2 regions of the Exiguobacterium sp. s57 genome follow, and region 1 is predicted to be linked to the other one. Evidence: a T-box and tRNA genes for the amino acid it is inferred to sense, from the RefSeq annotation. Region 1 holds a T-box; the other holds one or more tRNA genes.

Region 1 (9,921 bases):
TTGATATTCAAGAAGACACGATGACAAGTCTAGAGCGAAAGCTCGACCACTTGTCTGCGCGAGACAAAAAAGTCATCGGGAAGCATATGAAGTCAATCATTAACCAAATGCTTCGTGACCCGATTGACTATATTAAAGACGCTGCGGCACAGCCGGATGCAAACGTTCGGATCGCACAGTTTGTCGAAACATTCGACCTCGATGTCGAGTTACCAAAGCAATCAATAGAAGAAGTGGAAGAAACAGATGCTACTTCTGCCAAAGCACCACTTCGCGCATTGATGCGCTAACAAGACAAAAAGGCGACATGTGTCGCCTTTTTCTATGAAGGAGAGACTCAACATGCGGAAAATTATTGTCGGCTCACGCCGTTCCCAACTCGCCATGACCCAAACGAAATGGGTCATCGATCAATTGAAGCAAGCTGGAGCAAAAAACGAATTTGAAATTAAAGAAATTGTGACGAAAGGAGACCAAATCGTCGACGTCCAACTTTCGAAAGTCGGTGGGAAAGGTCTGTTCGTCAAAGAGATTCAACAACAGATGATTGATGGGGACATCGATTTCGCCGTACACAGTATGAAAGATGTTCCGGCTGAGCTTCCGGAAGAACTCTATATCAGCTGTATGCCGAAACGTGTTGACGCTCGTGACGTTCTCATCTGTGAGAATGGCTATACGTTCGACACACTTCCGAAAGGAGCGATCGTCGGAACGAGCTCTCTCCGTCGTGGGGCACAGATTTTGGCGGCACGTCCCGACCTTGAGATTCAATGGATTCGCGGAAACATCGATACTCGTCTGAAAAAATTGGATTCGGAGAACTATAACGCCATCCTGCTCGCGAAAGCAGGGCTTGAACGGATGGGATGGATGGATCGTGTCGACTTTGAAGCGCTCGACCCAGATTTGATGGTACCTGCAGTAGGACAAGGTGTGCTTGCCATCGAGAGCCGTAAGGACGATGCAGAAGTGACGGCAGTGCTTCAACTCTTGCATGATGATGTGACGGCGAAAGCTGCGACAGCGGAACGTACTTTCTTGAAAGCGATTGAAGGAAGTTGTCACGTACCGGTCGGTGGTTACGCGACCGTCGACGGTGACGACGTAACACTCACAGGCCTCATCGCGTCAGTGGACGGAAAAGAAGTGCTTCGTACGACAAAAACATCAACGGACGGGATTGCACTCGGACTGGACGTCGCAGAAGAATTGCTTGAACGTGGCGGACGCGAAATCCTCGCCTCGGTCAATGAGTGACCTCTGGTACACGGGAACGAAACGAATGACCGCTTCGCAACGGGCGCTGCTCGAGGCGAGCGGTCTTTCCGTTCATCATGTCCCGCTTATTCAAACGAGAGAAACGCATGTACCGCCACCCTTAGAACGATTCGACTGGCTCGTCGTCACGAGTCAAAACGCGGTACCCGCACTTCGAGATTTGACGCGGGACGTGAAAGTCGCCGCTGTAGGAGAGAAGACGAAACGAGCACTTGAAGCAGAAGGCTATACTGTCACGCTCATGCCGGAAACATTTACCGGTGAGGCACTCTTTCAGCAGTTGCGTGACGTCGCCTCAAAGGATGACATCGTTTTGTTCGCGCGCGGCAATTTGGCGAATACGTCCCATATGGCAATGTTGCATCATGTATATGACTGGGTCGTCTACGAGACAATCCCTGTCCAACTGAAACCGGTGCAACAACATCAACTCGAGACGGTGAAGGCGCTGCTCGTTTTGAGCCCGTCGGCCGTCGATGCACTCGTACCCCATCTGTCCCACTTTAACGGGACATGGTACGCCATTGGCGAAGTGACCGAGCGTGCCGTACGACAAGTGTCGACATTACCGGTCCGAGTGCCAGAATGTTATACTATGGATGCATTAATACAGTGTGTAGGGGAGGATTTTTCATGAACCAGTTTGACCGTCACCGTCGTCTTCGCTCATCGAAGTCGATGCGTGCCCTCGTACGTGAAAATCATGTTCGAAAAGAAGATTTGATTTACCCGCTCTTCATCATTGAAGGGACTAACATTAAACGTGAAGTCAGCTCGATGCCTGGCGTCTTCAATTATTCACTTGACCGACTCGAAGAAGAAATTAAAGAAATCGTCGACCTCGGTCTTCAATCCGTGCTCTTGTTCGGTGTACCAGAACATAAAGACCCGGAAGGCAGTGAAGCGTATCACGACCACGGCATCGTCCAAGAAGCAATCCGTAAAGTGAAAGAGTGGGCGCCACAGCTCACGGTCATCGCCGATACGTGCCTCTGTGAGTACACGTCGACAGGTCACTGTGGCCTCGTGAAGGACGGGGACGTCGATAACGACGCGTCACTTCCACTTCACGTCCAGACAGCAATCACACAAGCGCAGGCGGGTGCAGATATCATTGCGCCGAGTTCGATGATGGACGGATTCGTTGCAGCCATCCGAGAAGGTCTCGATCAAAACGGATTCAGCCATATCCCGATCATGAGCTATGGCGTCAAATATGCGTCTGCTTATTACGGACCGTTCCGTGACGCAGCCCAATCGGCTCCAGGTGAAGGCGATCGTAAAGGATATCAGATGGACCCGGCGAACCGTCGCGAGGCGTTCCGCGAGTCGCAATCGGACGTGGAGCAAGGTGCCGATTTCATGATCGTCAAACCGGCTCTCGCGTTCATGGATATCATCCGTGACATGCGCGACTCACTCGATATGCCAATCGTGGCGTATAACGTGAGCGGAGAGTATGCGATGATTAAAGCCGCATCACTCAACGACTGGGTCGACGAAGAACGCATCGTCATGGAGACGATGGTCGGATTCAAACGTGCCGGTGCCGACCTCATCGTCACGTATTTCGCAAAAGACGTCTGTCGCTATTTGGAAGGAGACTACGCATGACATATAACCAAACGCGCTCACAAGAAGCGTTCGAACAAGCACGCCCACTCATGCCAGGCGGTGTCAACAGTCCGGTCCGTGCCTACAAATCGGTCGGCATGACGCCGATTTTCGCTGAACGCGGTGAAGGTTCACGCGTCTATGACATCGACGGCAACGAGTATATCGATTACGTCCTCTCATGGGGACCACTCATCCTCGGTCACCGTGACCCTGTCGTCACGAAAGCGATTCAAGAACAAGCTGAAAAAGGCTGGACGTTCGGGACGCCGACCGAGCTTGAGACGAAGATGGCAGAACTCGTCATCGACCGCGTCCCATCAATCGAGATGGTCCGCATGGTCAACTCGGGTACGGAAGCGACGATGGCGGCGCTTCGTCTCGCACGCGGCTATACAGGAAAGACAAAGATTTTGAAGTTCGAAGGATGCTACCACGGACACGGTGATTCACTTCTCATTAAAGCAGGGTCTGGTGTCGCGACACTTGGTCTCCCGGACTCACCGGGTGTACCGAAAGAACTCGCAAGCCATACGCTCACCGTTCCTTACAATGATTTGGACGCAGTCCGCGTCGTCTTTGAGAAGTACGGTGACGATCTCGCCGGTGTCATCGTTGAACCCGCAGCAGGGAACATGGGCTTCGTGCCACCACAACCAGGGTTCCTCGAAGGACTCCGTGAAATCACGGAACAAAACGGCGCGCTCCTCATCTTTGACGAGGTCATGACAGGCTTCCGAGTCGGATATAATTGTGCCCAAGGCTACTTTGGCGTCACACCGGACCTCACATGTCTCGGTAAGGTCATCGGCGGCGGACTTCCGGTCGGTGCATACGGTGGAAAACGTGAAATCATGGAACAGATTGCACCGCAAGGTCCGATCTATCAAGCGGGTACGCTCTCGGGTAACCCACTCGCGATGATTGCCGGTTATACGACACTCTCGCAACTGAAACCTGAGCATTACGCCGAGTTCGAGCGTAAGGCAGACCGTCTCGCCGAAGGATTCACGCAGGCTGGTGAAACATACAACATCCCGCACGATACGAACCGTGCCGGCTCGATGTTTGGTTTCTTCTTCACGAACGAGAAAGTGACGAACTTCGAAAAAGCGAAATCGGCGAACCTTGAGATGTTCCGCTCGTACTATCAGAAGATGGCAGCACGCGGCGTATTCTTGCCACCGTCACAGTTCGAGGGCTTATTCCTCTCGACTGCTCATACGGATGAGGATATCGAGAAGACGATCGCAGCGGTCGAAGCGACATTCAAGGAGCTTCAAGAAGAGTTTTCACTCTAATCTTGACTGCTGACGTTTCTGTCGCTACAATTATTTAACAGATACGATGAATTGCTTTGATGAGGAGTAGTACGCATCATTCATTCCTTTTAGAGACGTGACCGCTTGGTGAAAGGTTGCGAGGGATGGACGCGGAAGTCGCCTCGGAGCTGACTTTCTGAATGGAGTAGGAAAGTTCGGTCCATCGACCGTTATTCGATTTTGAGTGCGCCACTTTGTTGGCGAACTAAGGTGGTACCGCGGAAGATTCGGCTTCTTTCGTCCTTAGCGTATAGGACGAGAGAAGCCGTTTTTTGTGTTCACTAATAAGATAGAGGAGGCGCTACACATGGCCCATGAGACAAATGAAATCACCATGCCGACGAAGTACGACCCAAGTGCGACGGAATCGAAATGGTACGACTACTGGTTAGAGAACGATGTATTTAAAGCAGACGAGGACGATTCGAAACAACCGTACACGATCGTCATCCCGCCACCGAACGTTACGGGGAAACTTCACCTCGGTCACGCTTGGGACACGACGCTTCAAGACTTGTTGACACGCCTCAAGCGTATGCAAGGTTATGACGTGCTCTGGCTCCCAGGGATGGATCATGCCGGGATCGCCACACAAGCGAAAGTCGAGCAAAAGCTCCGTGAAGAAGGCGTCATGCGTTACGACCTCGGACGTGAAAAATTCCTCGAGAAGACGTGGGAGTGGAAAGACGAGTACGCGAAGACGATTCGCGACCAATGGTCAAAACTTGGACTCGGCCTCGACTACTCACGTGAACGTTTCACACTCGACGAAGGGCTCTCAAAGGCCGTTCAAGAAGTATTCGTTCGCTTGTACGAAAAAGGTTTGATCTACCGTGGCGAATATATCGTCAACTGGGACCCGGCTCAAAAGACGGCCGTTTCAGATATCGAGGTTATCTACCAAGAAGTCGAGGGTGCGTTCTATCACATGAAGTATCCGCTCGCTGACGGTTCAGGTCACATCGAAATCGCGACGACACGTCCTGAGACGATGCTCGGTGATACAGCGGTTGCCGTCAACCCGAAAGATGAGCGTTACACACACCTCATCGGCAAGACGATCATGCTTCCCGTCATGAACCGTGAGATTCCAATCGTTGCGGACGACTACGTCGACATGGAGTTCGGTACAGGTTGCGTGAAAATCACACCAGCCCACGACCCGAACGACTTTGAAATCGGGAATCGACATGAACTTCCACGCATCCTCGTCATGGACGAAGGCGGGAAGATGAACGAGAACGCAGGCATTTACGAAGGGCTCGACCGCTTCGAATGCCGTAAGCAACTCGTCAAAGACCTAGAGGCAGACGGCACACTCGTGAAGATTGAGCCACACACGCACTCGGTCGGTCACTCAGAGCGTTCTGGCGCAGTCATCGAGCCATACCTTTCGAAACAATGGTTCGTTGATATGGAGCCACTCTCAAAAGCAGCACTCGAAGCACAAGGAAACGACGATACGAAAGTCAACTTCGTCCCAGAACGCTTCGAAGGCACATACCTTCGTTGGATGGAGAACATCCGCGACTGGTGTATCAGCCGTCAACTTTGGTGGGGCCACCGCATCCCGGCTTGGTACCATAACGAGACAGGAGAAGTGTATGTAGGGAAAGAAGCGCCAGCGGACAGTGAGAACTGGACACAAGACGAGGACGTCCTCGACACATGGTTCTCGTCAGCACTCTGGCCATTCTCAACGATGGGTTGGCCGGATACGGACGCACCGGACTTCAACCGTTACTTCCCGACGAGCGCACTCGTCACAGGATACGACATCATCTTCTTCTGGGTATCACGCATGATCTTCCAATCACTCGAGTTCACAGGGAAGCAACCGTTCAACGATGTGCTCATCCACGGTCTCATCCGTGACTCGGAAGGTCGCAAGATGTCGAAATCACTCGGTAACGGCGTTGACCCGATGGAAGTCATCGACCAATACGGAGCGGATTCACTTCGCTGGTTCCTCCTCACAGGATCGACACCAGGGAACGACCTTCGTTTCTATTGGGAGAAGATCGAGTCGACGTGGAACTTCTCGAACAAGATTTGGAACGCGAGCCGTTTCGCCCTCATGAACATGGACGGACTCAAAGTCGAAGAGATTGACCTCACGGGTGAGAAGACGCTTGCCGACAAGTGGATTTTGACTCGTTTGAACGACACGATCGACCAAGTGACACGCCTCGTCGACAAGTACGAGTTCGGTGAAGCCGGTCGTTACTTGTACAACTTCATCTGGGAAGAGTTCTGTAACTGGTACATCGAGATGGCGAAACTGACGCTTTACGGTGAGGACGAAGCAGCGAAGCACACGACCCGTTCGGTCCTCGCGCATACGCTCGATTCGATCATGCGTCTCATGCATCCGTTCATGCCATTCCTCACAGAGGAAATTTGGCAGCACTTGCCGCACGAAGGCGATTCAATCGTTCGTGCGAGCTACCCGACGCGTCGTGACGACCTTCACTTCGCAGATTCGGTTCCAGCATTTGAAGCGGTGATGAACGTCATCCGCTCGGTTCGTAACATCCGTGCCGAAGTGAACGCACCGATGTCGAAAACGATCCAGCTCTTCATCTCGACGAGCGACGATACGACACAAGGTTACTTGAGCGCGAACGAAATGACGATCGGCAAGTTCACGAACGCGACAGAGCTTGAAATCGGACGTGGCCTCACGGCTCCGGACAAGTCGATGTCCGCGATTATGACAGGTGCGGAACTCTTCATCCCGCTCGCAGACTTGATCAACTTCGAAGAAGAAATCGCCCGTCTTGAAAAAGAAGTGGCGAAGTATGAGAAAGAAGTCGAGCGCGTGCAGAAGAAACTCGGAAACCAAGGCTTCATCGCCAAGGCACCGGCTCACGTCATCGACGAAGAGAAAGCAAAAGAAAAAGACTACCTCGACAAGCGTGACGCGGTCCGCGCCCGTTTGGAAGAGTTGCGTAAGTAAGACATGAACCTTCTCTGGAGATTGATTCTCCATAGAAGGTTTTTTTATGTTTTGGTAGAATTTGGAGAGATGGACGTAGAAAAGGGGATATGAGATGAGACGAATCGGGATAATAGGTGTTCTATTATTATGTTTGACAGGGTGTTCGACCCCGGAAAAGGCGAAGTCGGTTGAAACAGATATAGAGAAAATTGAAACGAGTGAAGGATCCCAAGCACCCACGAGTGAATGGGTGGGCACGCTCATTGAAGACGTACCAAAAGGGACCGAATCGTTGACAGATGCGGTAGTTCATCAAATCACGCTTCAATATCAAGATGGATCGGAAGGCCACCTTTCCACAAAGGATGTCATCTATGAGACGACAGTTGGCGACATTGGATTGATTGCGATGGCTCACCCAAACCAAATGCCTTCCTTCGGCGTCTATCACTATTCACGGGACGGGGAATGGGTCATGCATGGGATGAAGCACTTTGGAATCACTGACACTTCCGAAAAAAGAAGCCACGGCTTGGCACTCCCAGAAGATTCGATGTATGCGATCGATAGTGAAATCGATGACGTAGAACGACCGGTAAAACTGTGGACGTTATATGATGAGTCGCAACTAGTCACCATTTTGATGACCAATGCATTCAGCGTGGGCGACGGTGAGCGAATTAATCGTCATGCGGATAAAATGGAACGCTATCGATTGAATCAGTCGAGTGGGAATGGAATCTACTACATCAGTCAAGACAAACTAATTCTCGTAACAGGAAATGTCTCGGAAGAAGATTTACTGGCACTCGCTGACTCGCTACCGGAGCCTTCATCTGTGTCGTTTCCTTTTCGGGATTCAGAATAATATTAAGACCCGAGCGTCAAGAGCGACGTTCGGGTTGTTTGTTGAAAAGCCACCAGACGATGACTCCAATCGTTAATAGCATTGGGATTTGAGTGTAGAGTGGAATTGTAAAACCGATTCGAAACAAATGAACGACATATATGGAATATAGAACTCCAACCACTGATAAAAGTGCGATATAGGAGAGTTTCATACCTCTTCTTCCTCACTCCAAAACGGCAAACGACCTATTGAAATATAATAGGAAGACGTGAAGAGTGTACCGATTGCCACACCGGTCAAATGTGCCTGAATCGGTTGGTCGACTAATGTTAGATACAGACTATACACTACATAAGAGGCGGAAGCGGTGATGAGGATCATCAACGGAATCAGTTTTTTCATTTTGTGACACTCCATTCCAATTCACTCGAATATTTTATGAACTACTTTCTATTACGATAAATCGATGAGATAGGTTTCAAAAAAACCATCTCGCGAATGCGAAATGGTTCACGTGCCACAAAACGTTTGATACGGATACGTTCGCGGTGGACCTGCCGATACGTATTCAGACGATTGATCGTAGTTATAGGGGTCACGCAAAATGTTGAGTAGCGCCTCGGTCGGTCCGAAGTCGCCTCGTTCTGCTGCTTGAATCGCTTTTTCAACATGATGATTTCGGGGAATGATGGCCGGATTATATTGGCGCATGATTCGACTGACGTCCTCGTCCGGGAGACCTTGCTCACTCAGACGTTTTCGCCAAGCGCCAAGCCACGCCTTCCCGTCTTCCCGAGTTGCGAATGAGAGAGATTCAATCTCACCGAGCGTCAACGCGCGGAACGTATTTGTATAGTCCGCCTCTGTCTCTACCATCAACCGAAGTAGTTCATCGGTGAGCGCATCGTCACCGTCTTTTCGGACGAATAGGCCAATTTTATGCGCGAGTCCAGTGAAATACGCTTCTTTATATAGCTCGGTATAGCGGGTGAGCTGTTTGTTCGCCACATCGACCGCATCTTCTTTCGTCTCTCCAAGGAGCGGCAGCAATGTCTCTGCGAGTCGGGCGAGGTTCCAAGACCCGATATACGGTTGGTTCGCATAGGCGTATCGTCCCTCGCGGTCAATCGAGCTGAAGACGGTCTCCGGATGATATGTGTCCATGAACGCGCAAGGTCCGTAATCGAGACCTTCACCACTGATGAACATATTGTCCGTATTCATCACCCCATGAATGAACCCGACGAGTTGCCAGTTGGCGATCAGTCTCGCCTGTCTTTCGACGACGCGACCGAGGAACTGTTCGTAACGATCCGGTAGGTCGATCAAATCAGGGTCGTGACGCTGAATCGCAACATCCGCGAGCGCGGTGACATCATCGATTGAACCGGCGCCTGCCGCGAATTGGAACGTCCCGACACGAAGATGGCTTGAAGCGACCCGGGTCAGGATGGCTCCGTGTTTTGGACCTTGTCGCATGAGGGCTTCTCCTGTCTGAACGACGGCGAGCGCCCGGTTCGTCGGGATGCCAAGCGCATGCATCGCCTCGCTGATGATGAACTCTCGTACCATTGGACCGAGTGCGGCCCGTCCGTCGCCACCTCTAGAGTACTCCGTCGGTCCTGAGCCCTTCAATTGCACATCGACACGCTTCCCGTTCGGAGTCACGTGTTCGCCGAGCATGAGGGCCCTTCCGTCCCCGAGCATCGTCAAGTTCCCGAACTGGTGTCCGGCGTATGCTTGAGAGAACGACGTCTCGGTTTGACGGTTGCCGGCAAGTAAGTCGATGTCTTGTTTGACTGTATGCGCATCAAGCCCGAGTGAAGCGGCTAATGGATCGTTAAACAAGACGAGTGTTGGGTTGTCGACCGGATGGATGGGACCACGGTCGTAAAAGATGTCACGTAGTTCGA
Region 2 (9,921 bases), on a different contig from region 1:
AGTCACCGAGTGATTCACGATCGTGGTTGTCTTCCTTTGCTTGTTTTAAAAAGTGTGTGTATGTTGTTTTCCAATCTGCCATAGTGTCTTCCTCCTTCATTCTTCATCTATTAATATGCCCGTTTTTGCGCATTGGTTGCAACTTTTCCTGAAATTTAAGAAAATAAAGATAATCGAAAAGGAGGAACGATACATATGTCTATGATTTCAATGCCGACAGAGGCAGATTTTTCTCGCTATGCAGAGCTAGCGGTAAAAAAAGGTGTGAACATTCAACCGGGGCAACAATTAGAAGTACGTGCTGATATTAGCCAAGCACCACTTGTACGCCATGTGGTGAAAGCTGCTTATGCGGCAGGAGCGAAACAAGTATTCGTCAACTGGAGCGATGAGGAGACTTCAAAGATTCGTTATTTTGATGCACCGGATGATTCGTTTAAAGAGTTTCCGGATTGGTTAAAGGCTCGTTTTGAGCAATTGGCTGAAGAAAAAACAGCCTTCTTGTCAATTGTAAGTGATGACCCGGATGCCTTGAACGGTGTCGAGTCGTCAAGAATCTCCGACGCGAACCGTGCAGCAGGTCAAGCACTTGCGAAATGGCGTCAATATGTGATGAGTGACAATGTTAGTTGGTCAATCGTCGCAGGTGCGTCAGAAGCGTGGGCACAAAAAGTATTTCCAGAACGTGAGGATGCAGTCGCTGCGCTATGGCAGGCCATCTTCGCAGCAACTCGAATGGACCAAGAAGATGTCGTCGCAGCATGGGACACACACGACCAATCTCTTCGAAGTCGCGCGAAGTTGTTGACAGAGAAAAAATATGCGAAACTACATTACACCGCACCGGGGACGGAACTCACAATCGGTCTTCCGAAAAAGCACGTCTTCCTTGGCGGTGGCGGTCCAAACACCGATGGCATCGACTTTATCGCGAACATGCCGACAGAAGAAGTGTTCACACTCGCAGATAAAGATTCTGTGGAAGGGCATGTGTCGAGTACGAAGCCACTCAGCTACAGCGGAAACTTGATTGACGAATTTACTCTTTGGTTTGAGGGTGGTAAAGTCATCAAGGCGGAAGCGAAAAAAGGGCAAGCGGCCCTTGATGAATTGTTAAATATGGATGAGGGAGCACGTCGCATCGGTGAAGTGGCACTTGTTCCTGATGATTCTCCAATCTCGAACTCGGGTCTCCTATTCTACAACACGTTGTTCGATGAAAATGCATCGTGTCACTTGGCATTAGGTCGTGCATACTCGACATGCCTAGAAGGCGGTCCTTCGATGTCTCAAGATGAACTCGCAGAGAACGGCGCGAATGATTCGATGACACACGTTGACTTTATGATTGGGTCGGCAGAAATGAATATTGATGGTGAGCAAGAAGACGGCACGCGAGAAGCAATCATGCGTGACGGGAACTGGGTCATTTAAATGAACGAGCGAATTCCAATTTCGGAATTCGCTCTTTTTCATGTGATGTCATATAAATAACGAAGAACGTTAGGCAAGCGACGGCGCCAAGCGGATTCGTGGTGAATTGCGTCCGGCTCGACCTCGTATCGGAAGGCGATGCCTTTTTGCGCGATGGCTTCAATCAGTTTCGCATTCGTGAACAGGTAGTCGCTTGGAGTGATTGGCCCGCTCTCTTCGTTCGTACCGATATCCATATACAGTTTACAAGCGAACTTAGCTTGTTTCATTTCGCGAATCAAAGGATCAAGATTTGCCCATGCCGCAGTGGAGAGCGAGCCGACTCTGCGAATGGAAGGATAGGTCGCCATCATATAAAGAGAGATGACACCCCCCATTGAACTCCCCATGACACCGATATCTTCCGGGTTTGTCGCGTACTCTTTATCGATTCGTGGTTTTAACTCGTGCATGAGCCAGTCTGTATAAAGACGTCCTCGACCACCAAGTGTTGGACGTGTTTTCGCGAGTTCTGGACCGATACGACGATATAACATCTCATCCTCAGCGTATGAATACTCATCATAGCGATCTAACCAATTCGGGGCACTCGCGATGGCAACGACCATGAGGGGGAGACGTAGCGTGTCGATACATCGGTCGATTTCCCAACCTTCCCCGTATGTAGCCGCGTTTCCGGAAAATACATTTTGTCCGTCATGCATATACAGGACAGGAAGCGGGGTGCTAGCTTCGACCCAGTCCGGTCGAAACACACGGACAATCCGTTTTTGTCCGGTCGCTCTCTCCGTCGGAATCGATACAGTCAAGTGTTCAATCATTATTCGTCACCTCTTTCTATTTCGTATTTTGGGGAAAAACGAGTCAAAAAACAATCACCTTGTTTGACTACCTACCGTTCGTTAGGTAAAATGTTGTGGAAGGAGAGTGAAAGTCATGAATACAAAAGACAAGATTATGCAATCCGCTCGGAGACGGTTTGCCCGTGAGGGATATGAAGGACTATCGCTCGCAGCGGTTGCAGAAGATGTAGGAATCCGAAAGGCCTCGTTGTATGCCCACATCGATGGGAAAGAGCAACTGTTTAAGCAAGTCGTGACGGATATGGCGAATCGGTACGAAGAGGCGTGGCAAAAAACATGCGATAACACCGTTGAACGACCACCTTTAGAACGGATTGACTCGATTGTTAGTACACTCACGTCATTCTTCAGCGATCACGAGACATGGATGTTGACGAAACGGATGTTGCTCGTACCACCTCCGGAATTTCGGGATTATATCGAGAAAGTCATTGGAAAGGTTGAAACGGAATTAAAACGTTTTGAAAAAGAACAATTCCGTCTAGCGATGGAGCGTGGGGATTTACCGGTCCAACCGCTTGAAGAGCTATATGCTGCCTACTATTGTTTTTTAGATGGCGCCTTGCTGTCTTTATTTATGTTTGAAGATGATCGGGAGATGAGGCAACAAGCCGCGTTCCGGATTTTCAAGAAAGGAGTGGGTTGGAATGAATAAGGAAAGCGTTGCTTGGATGTCACTCTTGTTTGCCGGATTGCTTGAAATCATTTGGGCTACGACGATGAAGTTATCAGAAGGATTCACAGTTCTCACTCCGACGCTATGGACGATTGCCCTCTTGATTGTCAGTTTCGGCTTATTGGCGAAAGCATTTCGAGTTCTTCCTGCAGGTACGGGCTATGCCGTCTTTACTGGAATTGGAGCAGTCGGAACGGTTATTGTCGGTGCCATTTTATTTGACGAGGCGCTTAGTGGATGGAAACTCTTACTTGTGACGACGTTGATTATCGGAATCATCGGCTTGAAACAAGTGACAGGAGGAGAAGAAGTATGAGTTGGATATTTTTGATTAGTGCAGGGATTGCTGAGATGACGGCCGTTTTCTTTATGGGGAAATCAAAAGGCTATCAAATTTTAAAATGGTCAATCTTGTCGATTTTATCGTTTGCGCTCAGTTTTTATTTGTTGTCGAAGTCACTTGAAGTCATTCCCCTTAGTTTGGCCTATTCAATCTGGGTCGGTATCGGGGCAGCGGGTGGTGTCATTTTAGGAATGCTCTATTTAGATGAATCGACAAGTCGTTGGCGAATCTTTTATTTGACGATGATTATCGGCAGTGTGGTCGGCTTAAAAGTTGTAGCGTAATGGATTAAAACAAGCTGAAAACGGGAATTGAATAGTTCAGATTATGAGATGAAAGAAAGGGGCGGAAAACGATGCATCTTGTTGAGTTGCAATCCGAACGTTTGCGGTTTGAACCGTATACGATCTCCGATTTTTATTTTGTCAAATCGCTTCTCCAAGATCCTCGGGTGATGCGCTTCATCAGTCCGGATGGAAGACCGTATACAGATGAACAGACGATTGAATGGTTCGAACGTCAACTGGCCCGTTATGAAACTGGTCGACAAACAGGTCTATTGAAGCTCATGACGTTTGAAAACGATGAACCGATTGGTCATGCCGGTACGTTATTACATGAATTAGATGGAAAAATCGAATTAGAAGTCGGCTATTGGCTGTCACCTAAGCATTGGCATATGGGGTACGGACGAGAAGCGGCTGCGCGTTTGATGCAGTATGCCTTCACCGAAGGGGAAAAGGAAATCATTTCGCTCATTCATCCAGAAAACGTTCCATCTCAGCGAGTCGCCAAAGCGAATGGTCTTCACTGGGATCGAGACACGTTGTACAAGGACATGCTCGTATCTGTCTATGCTGGTGACTTGGAACGTCTTTGCCGACACATCAACCGTCAGCACATGTCGCGATAAAAAATATAAAAAAGATAAAAAAGTAGTTGCCAACTCAATAGTTTCTTGATATATTAATAGTGTCCTTAAGAGAGGACACGACCTGATTCTGTAGCTCAGCTGGGAGAGCGCTACCTTGACAGGGTAGAGGTCGCTGGTTCGAGCCCAGTCAGAATCACTTGGGTGCCAAACCCGATGCGAAACCCATAGGAACGTGGGTTTCCGCGATGCCACTTCTTGCGAGAAGTGGCTTTTTTTTGTGAATTGACAATGAACGAAAGCAATTGGTATATTCCTTTCAATACATAAGAGAGGGGGAATGTAAAATGGTGCTAACGGGAACCCTCGTCAATGCCGGATTAATCATCATCGGTGCATTGTTAGGTCTCTTATTTCACCGCATTCCAGAGCGTATGAAAGAAACAGTGACGACCGCGATTGGACTTGCAGTTATCTTACTTGGCATTCAAATGGGGATGAAAAGTGAAAACTTCTTGATTGTCATCGGGAGTCTTGTCGTCGGGTCTGCGCTCGGGGAATGGTGGAAATTAGATGAATTATTGAACGAAGTCGGTTATCGCCTTGAGCGGCGCCTTGGGAGTCAATCTAGTGTGGCAGAAGGATTCGTAACTGCAACGCTCATCTTTGTTATCGGAGCAATGGCCATCATTGGCGCGCTCGATAGTGGGTTACGCGGTGATCATGACGTCTTATATACAAAAGGATTGATTGATGGATTTACGGCCCTCGTGTTAAGTTCGACGCTCGGGATTGGCGTCATGTTCTCAGCTGTTCCTGTCTTGTTGTACCAAGGCGGAATTGCCCTTCTCGCTATTCAAATCATGAAGTTTATTCCAGAGTCACTCATGGATAGCTTCATTTTAGAAATGACAGCGACCGGTGGCGTGATGATTGTGGCAATCGGCTTGAACTTGGTAGGTATCACTAAAATTCGCGTGGCCAACTTATTGCCAGGAATTTTGGTGGTCGCGATGATTGTCTCCGTCATACATATACTGTAATCAAAAAAAGACTGAATCGGAATTCAGTCTTTTTTTGTATTTGAATTGAAAGCGGAAGGGTCTTTCTGAAGAGCCTCCGCAATGATTTTATCCCAATCTGCAGCATCACATGCCGTTGTACATGTAGGCTCAATCTCACATGTTGCACATTTTCCACCCTTTGCTTTCTGCGTGTAGCGGTAAAGGGAGAAGGCGGCATATCCAAAGACAACAGATCCGATAAGTAAGTCAAAGAATGGCATGGTGTTCCTCCTTACGCAAATCCGAACAGACGACCGACTTGATAAATGACAAGCGATACCACATAGGCAACCCCTAAGCCATATAAACTGGTGAACCATGTGAGTTTGGCACTCCCGACTTCACGACGTATGACAGCGACCGTCGCTAAACAAGGTACGTATAGCAAGACGAAGGCCATGAAACTATACGCGCTGAGTGGCGTGAAGACTGGCAATAACGACTCAGATAAATCAGATTCGCTAACGGCATAGATAATCGCCATAGTGGAAACGACTACTTCCTTTGCTAAGAAGCCGGTAATGAGCGACGCGCCGGCTTGCCAAGTACCGAATCCGAGAGGAATGAGCAAAGTGGCGATTGCCCCACCAATCATAGCTAGAAAACTATCGTTCATGGGCACATCAAAACCGCCCGGGCCTGAATACGCAAGGAGCCAGATAAATACAGAGCCTCCAAAAATAAAAGTACCGGCTTTGCGAACGAATCCTTTGGCTTTTTGCCAAGTGCTGCGCCATAGAGTGAGTCCTTGGGGGACGCGGTATGGGGGTTGCTCTACGATGAATAAGCTCGTCTGATCTTCGGCAGCTAATGCTTTCGTAAATAGTTTTGCAGCAATCAAGGCGAGGAAAATGCCTAGCATATAAAGCGATAACACAACGAGAGCTTGATGAGCTGAGAAGAAACTAGCTGCAAACACAGCGTAAATCGGAAGCCGGGCCGAACATGACATGAATGGTGAGATGAAGATTGTGACGAGGCGTTCTCTCTCCTCTTCGACCGTTCGAGCTGCCATGATTCCAGGAACGTTGCAGCCAAATCCGATAATCATCGGGATAAAACTTTTTCCGTTCAGTCCGACGAGTTGCATGAAACGGTCCATCACGATGGCGACCCGCGCCATATATCCCGAGTCCTCTAAAAATGAGATGAAGAAAAAGAGGACAAAGATTTGTGGGACAAAGACTAATACCCCTCCGACACCTGCGATGACACCGTCTACGAGAAGTGCTTGAATGAATGACGAGGCACCTAAAGCATCCAATATCCAAAAGGTTCCTGATGTGATGGGACCAGACAACAATCCGTCTAATAAATCGGAAAGGGGTGCGCCAATCCAATTAAACGTCACATGGAATAGCGCATAGAGTACCCCGAAAAAGATGGGCAGACCTAAGATAGGATGTGTCACAACCGCATCGATACGATCCGTCATCGTCACTTCTTGCATACGTTGATTTTCAATGACTTGATGTCGGATTTGTTTCGCCCAATCGCGACGACGTTCGGTGATATGGGCATGTGCAAAACGTCCGAGTGTCGCTTCGAGATCTTTACGGATGGCGACAATGTCTGGAGATGATGCTTCCAAATGGTCAACGACAATCCGGTTACCTGCTAAATATTGAATTGCAATCCATCGATTCGTTCTCGATAGACCTACCTCTCGAAGGATGCGTGCAATCGCTTCTTCGGTCTCTGGCCCATAGTTTAATTCGAACGGTTGACGTTTTTCCATTTGAATCGATGAGAGTAAGACGTCACAACCATCACCTGTTCGTGCCGTAATCGGAAACACATCTACTTGAAGAAGTGTTTTTAATTTATCGAGATGGACATGCATCCCACGGCTTTCTGCGACGTCGACCATGTTTAAACCGATTTGAAGCGGACGTCCCATCTCTAGAAGTTGCAAAGTAAGTTGTAAGTTGCGTTCTAATTGTGAGGCATCGACAATATTGATCATCCCGTCAAACGGTTCATGCAATAAAAAACGGGAAACAATCGCTTCATCTGCCGAGAGCGGATCTAAATCATAAACTCCAGGCAAATCGATTAATTGTCCGATCTTCCCATGTAACTGACCGATTTTTTGTTCGATTGTAACCCCGGCCCAGTTGCCGACATGTGCGAATGAACCTGTTAATCGATTAAACAATGAAGTTTTACCTGTATTTGGATTGCCAATCAATGCGATACGTTGACTCATGGTACAATCACCCCGATTTTTTCTGCATCTGATCTTCGGATGGCGATAATTTGTTGATGATCGACTTGTTCAATGGTTAGCGGTCCTGAAAAAATAGCTCTGCGCTTCACACGTACCGAGCATCCCTCATAAAAACCAAGAGAAATCATTCGCCGGCGCAAGAGATCATCAATTTTAGTCAAATCAGATAGAATGACGGTTTGATTCAACGCGACATGTCGTAATAGACTCATAAGTAACCTTCCCTATCTTTTGATAACGATTCTCATTCGTTATCTTATCATGTTCAAGGTGAAAGTGAAATATTGTTCATATAAAAAGTTATCTTTTATAAATAATAAGATCGAATGAACATAAAAAAGCGTAAACGAGTATCGTTTACGCTTCTTCAATCGTTTCATGATCTTCTTTGGCGCTCTCACGCAAAGCTGACGACATGACGTCGGCAAGGTCACGTTTGCGAAGTACACCGACACCTCGATCGGTCGGTCCGCCTGGGGCAGCCACGTCGGCAATCAATTCATTTGTCTCACGTGTTTCGTGTGACAGTAACTCTGCAGAACCTTTCATCGCCTGAGCGACAATTTGTCGCGCCGTCTGTTCATCGTATCCGACATCCGTCAAGACAGGGGTCATCGCACCGACGATTTCATAGAAGAAGGCTGGACTACAACCTGCAGCGGCCATAAAGGCGGACATCGTCTTCGCATCGGTGACGGCCGTTCGACCGACACGTTCAAAGAGAGAAGTCGCTTTATCGCGGTCGGTATCATCCGTTTCTGGACCAAACCATAGTCCCGTCATCCCGCTACGATACGCGACAGGTGTGTTTGGCATCGCGCATACGGCAGGAAGCCCTGAAGCTTCTTCTAATTGGCTCGGTTCGATGTGTGCCGCGACCGAGACGAGTAGTGGGGTCTTCCATTCTTTCGATTCTACGTACGGAATGACGCCATCTGGTTGCATCGCTAATACAACGATGTCATAGTCGTTGACGTTTTCGTCCTCGACGATTTGAACACCGAGTTCATCTTGTAGGAAGCGCAAACGTTCCCGGTCACTTCGGTTTGTCATTGTGATGTGTGTCGGTTCGACTCCCGATTCGATCCACCCGCGAACGAGCGCCTCACTCATCGATCCTGCACCGACCATTAATAATTGATTCATGATTCGTCACCTCTTCTTTTCGATTCGGTCAATAGTTATGTTGACTATCATAACAAACTTGCTCTCGAATATCGCCTATCTCGCTCATTTGTAAGGAGATGGAAAACAATCTGACACATGAAGCGATGAGCATGACAAACGATTCAAATCGCGCTATGATGGCACTAATTCAAAAGAGTGAGGCGAAATCACGTGAAACGTGTACTAGTTAAAGGAATTCAAGGATACCAGCGTTTTATCTCACCGTTGAAGCCACCGACATGTCGATTTTATCCGAGCTGTTCGCATTACGGAATTGAAGCGATTGAAAAACATGGGGCTGTCAAAGGGAGCTACTTAACAGCACGCCGACTCATCCGATGTCAACCGTTTCATCCGGGTGGGCTTGATTATGTACCGGATACATTTGATTGGAAAGCACCTTTGCAACGAGAGAAACCAGAATCACAGCGAGACGATTAAGTTCGTCTCGCTGTTATATATACAGGGATGTTGTTTATCCGTTGTTTTATCACAATACTTTTGCATTGTTCTAAGTATTCTGAAAAAATAGAAGCGTACACTATTTTTTCGGGGAAGGGGATACAGTATGATGGAGCAATCATTTAGTGATTGGGTGAGTACAGCATCCAATTTCGTATGGGGACCACCGCTCTTGATCTTGCTTGTGGGGACAGGCATATACTTGACGGTGCGTTTAGGTGGGATTCAAATCACTAAGTTACCGTATGCATTGAAACTGGCGTTTTCGAAAAATCAAGATCAATCTTCTAAAGGGGATATCAGTCACTTCCAAGCACTCATGACCGCTCTTGCGGCGACCGTCGGTACGGGGAATATCGTTGGTGTCTCGACAGCAGTCGTGTTAGGAGGACCGGGCGCCATTGTTTGGATGTGGGTATCTGGATTCTTTGGAATGGCGACAAAGTACGCGGAAGCAGTACTTGCCGTCAAATACAGGGTGACCGATGAACGCGGTCAGATGGCCGGTGGGCCGATGTATTATCTTGAACGAGGATTGAATCAACGTTGGTTAGCGGTGGCGTTTGCAGCATTCGCTTCGATTGCGGCGTTCGGGATTGGAAACGGGGTCCAGACGAACTCGGTTGCGTTGGCACTAAAAACAACATTCGATGTACCACTCTACATATCAGGAATTCTCATTATGATTTTTACAGGTGCGGTCATTCTCGGGGGCGTACGTTCAATCGGGAAAGTTGTGAGTTATTTTGTTCCTGTCATGATTGTATTTTACTTAGGCAGCGGCTTATTGATCATGTTCATGAACTACTCG

Evidence for each region. A T-box is a leader RNA that pairs with one kind of tRNA and senses whether it is charged. The one in region 1 lies ahead of KNO98_RS09480 (valine--tRNA ligase), so its partner is inferred to be a tRNA-Val.
Region 2: it encodes a tRNA-Val, which carries the amino acid that the T-box ahead of KNO98_RS09480 (valine--tRNA ligase) is inferred to sense. The anticodon was not compared.

What each region holds. Positions count from the first base shown of each region.
Region 1 is NZ_JACSKR010000003.1:201,789-211,709, forward strand. It holds gene hemA (glutamyl-tRNA reductase) at 1-290, shown strand, start outside; gene hemC (hydroxymethylbilane synthase) at 343-1,260, shown strand; gene KNO98_RS09465 (uroporphyrinogen-III synthase) at 1,286-1,918, shown strand; gene hemB (porphobilinogen synthase) at 1,915-2,895, shown strand; gene hemL (glutamate-1-semialdehyde 2,1-aminomutase) at 2,892-4,196, shown strand; T-box leader at 4,244-4,465, shown strand; gene KNO98_RS09480 (valine--tRNA ligase) at 4,525-7,176, shown strand; gene KNO98_RS09485 (hypothetical protein) at 7,271-8,026, shown strand; gene KNO98_RS09490 (hypothetical protein) at 8,043-8,219, opposite strand; gene KNO98_RS09495 (hypothetical protein) at 8,216-8,410, opposite strand; gene KNO98_RS09500 (protein adenylyltransferase SelO) at 8,519-9,921, opposite strand, start outside.
Region 2 is NZ_JACSKR010000005.1:75,294-85,214, forward strand. It holds gene KNO98_RS12070 (YkvA family protein) at 1-82, opposite strand, end outside; gene KNO98_RS12075 (aminopeptidase) at 196-1,434, shown strand; gene KNO98_RS12080 (alpha/beta hydrolase) at 1,473-2,255, opposite strand; gene KNO98_RS12085 (TetR/AcrR family transcriptional regulator) at 2,371-2,952, shown strand; gene KNO98_RS12090 (DMT family transporter) at 2,945-3,289, shown strand; gene KNO98_RS12095 (DMT family transporter) at 3,286-3,600, shown strand; gene KNO98_RS12100 (GNAT family N-acetyltransferase) at 3,672-4,229, shown strand; tRNA gene KNO98_RS12105 (tRNA-Val) at 4,314-4,386, shown strand; gene KNO98_RS12110 (DUF554 domain-containing protein) at 4,535-5,230, shown strand; gene KNO98_RS12115 (FeoB-associated Cys-rich membrane protein) at 5,254-5,472, opposite strand; gene feoB (ferrous iron transport protein B) at 5,484-7,460, opposite strand; gene KNO98_RS12125 (FeoA family protein) at 7,457-7,693, opposite strand; gene KNO98_RS12130 (pyrroline-5-carboxylate reductase family protein) at 7,839-8,627, opposite strand; gene yidD (membrane protein insertion efficiency factor YidD) at 8,820-9,089, shown strand; gene KNO98_RS12140 (alanine/glycine:cation symporter family protein) at 9,220-9,921, shown strand, end outside.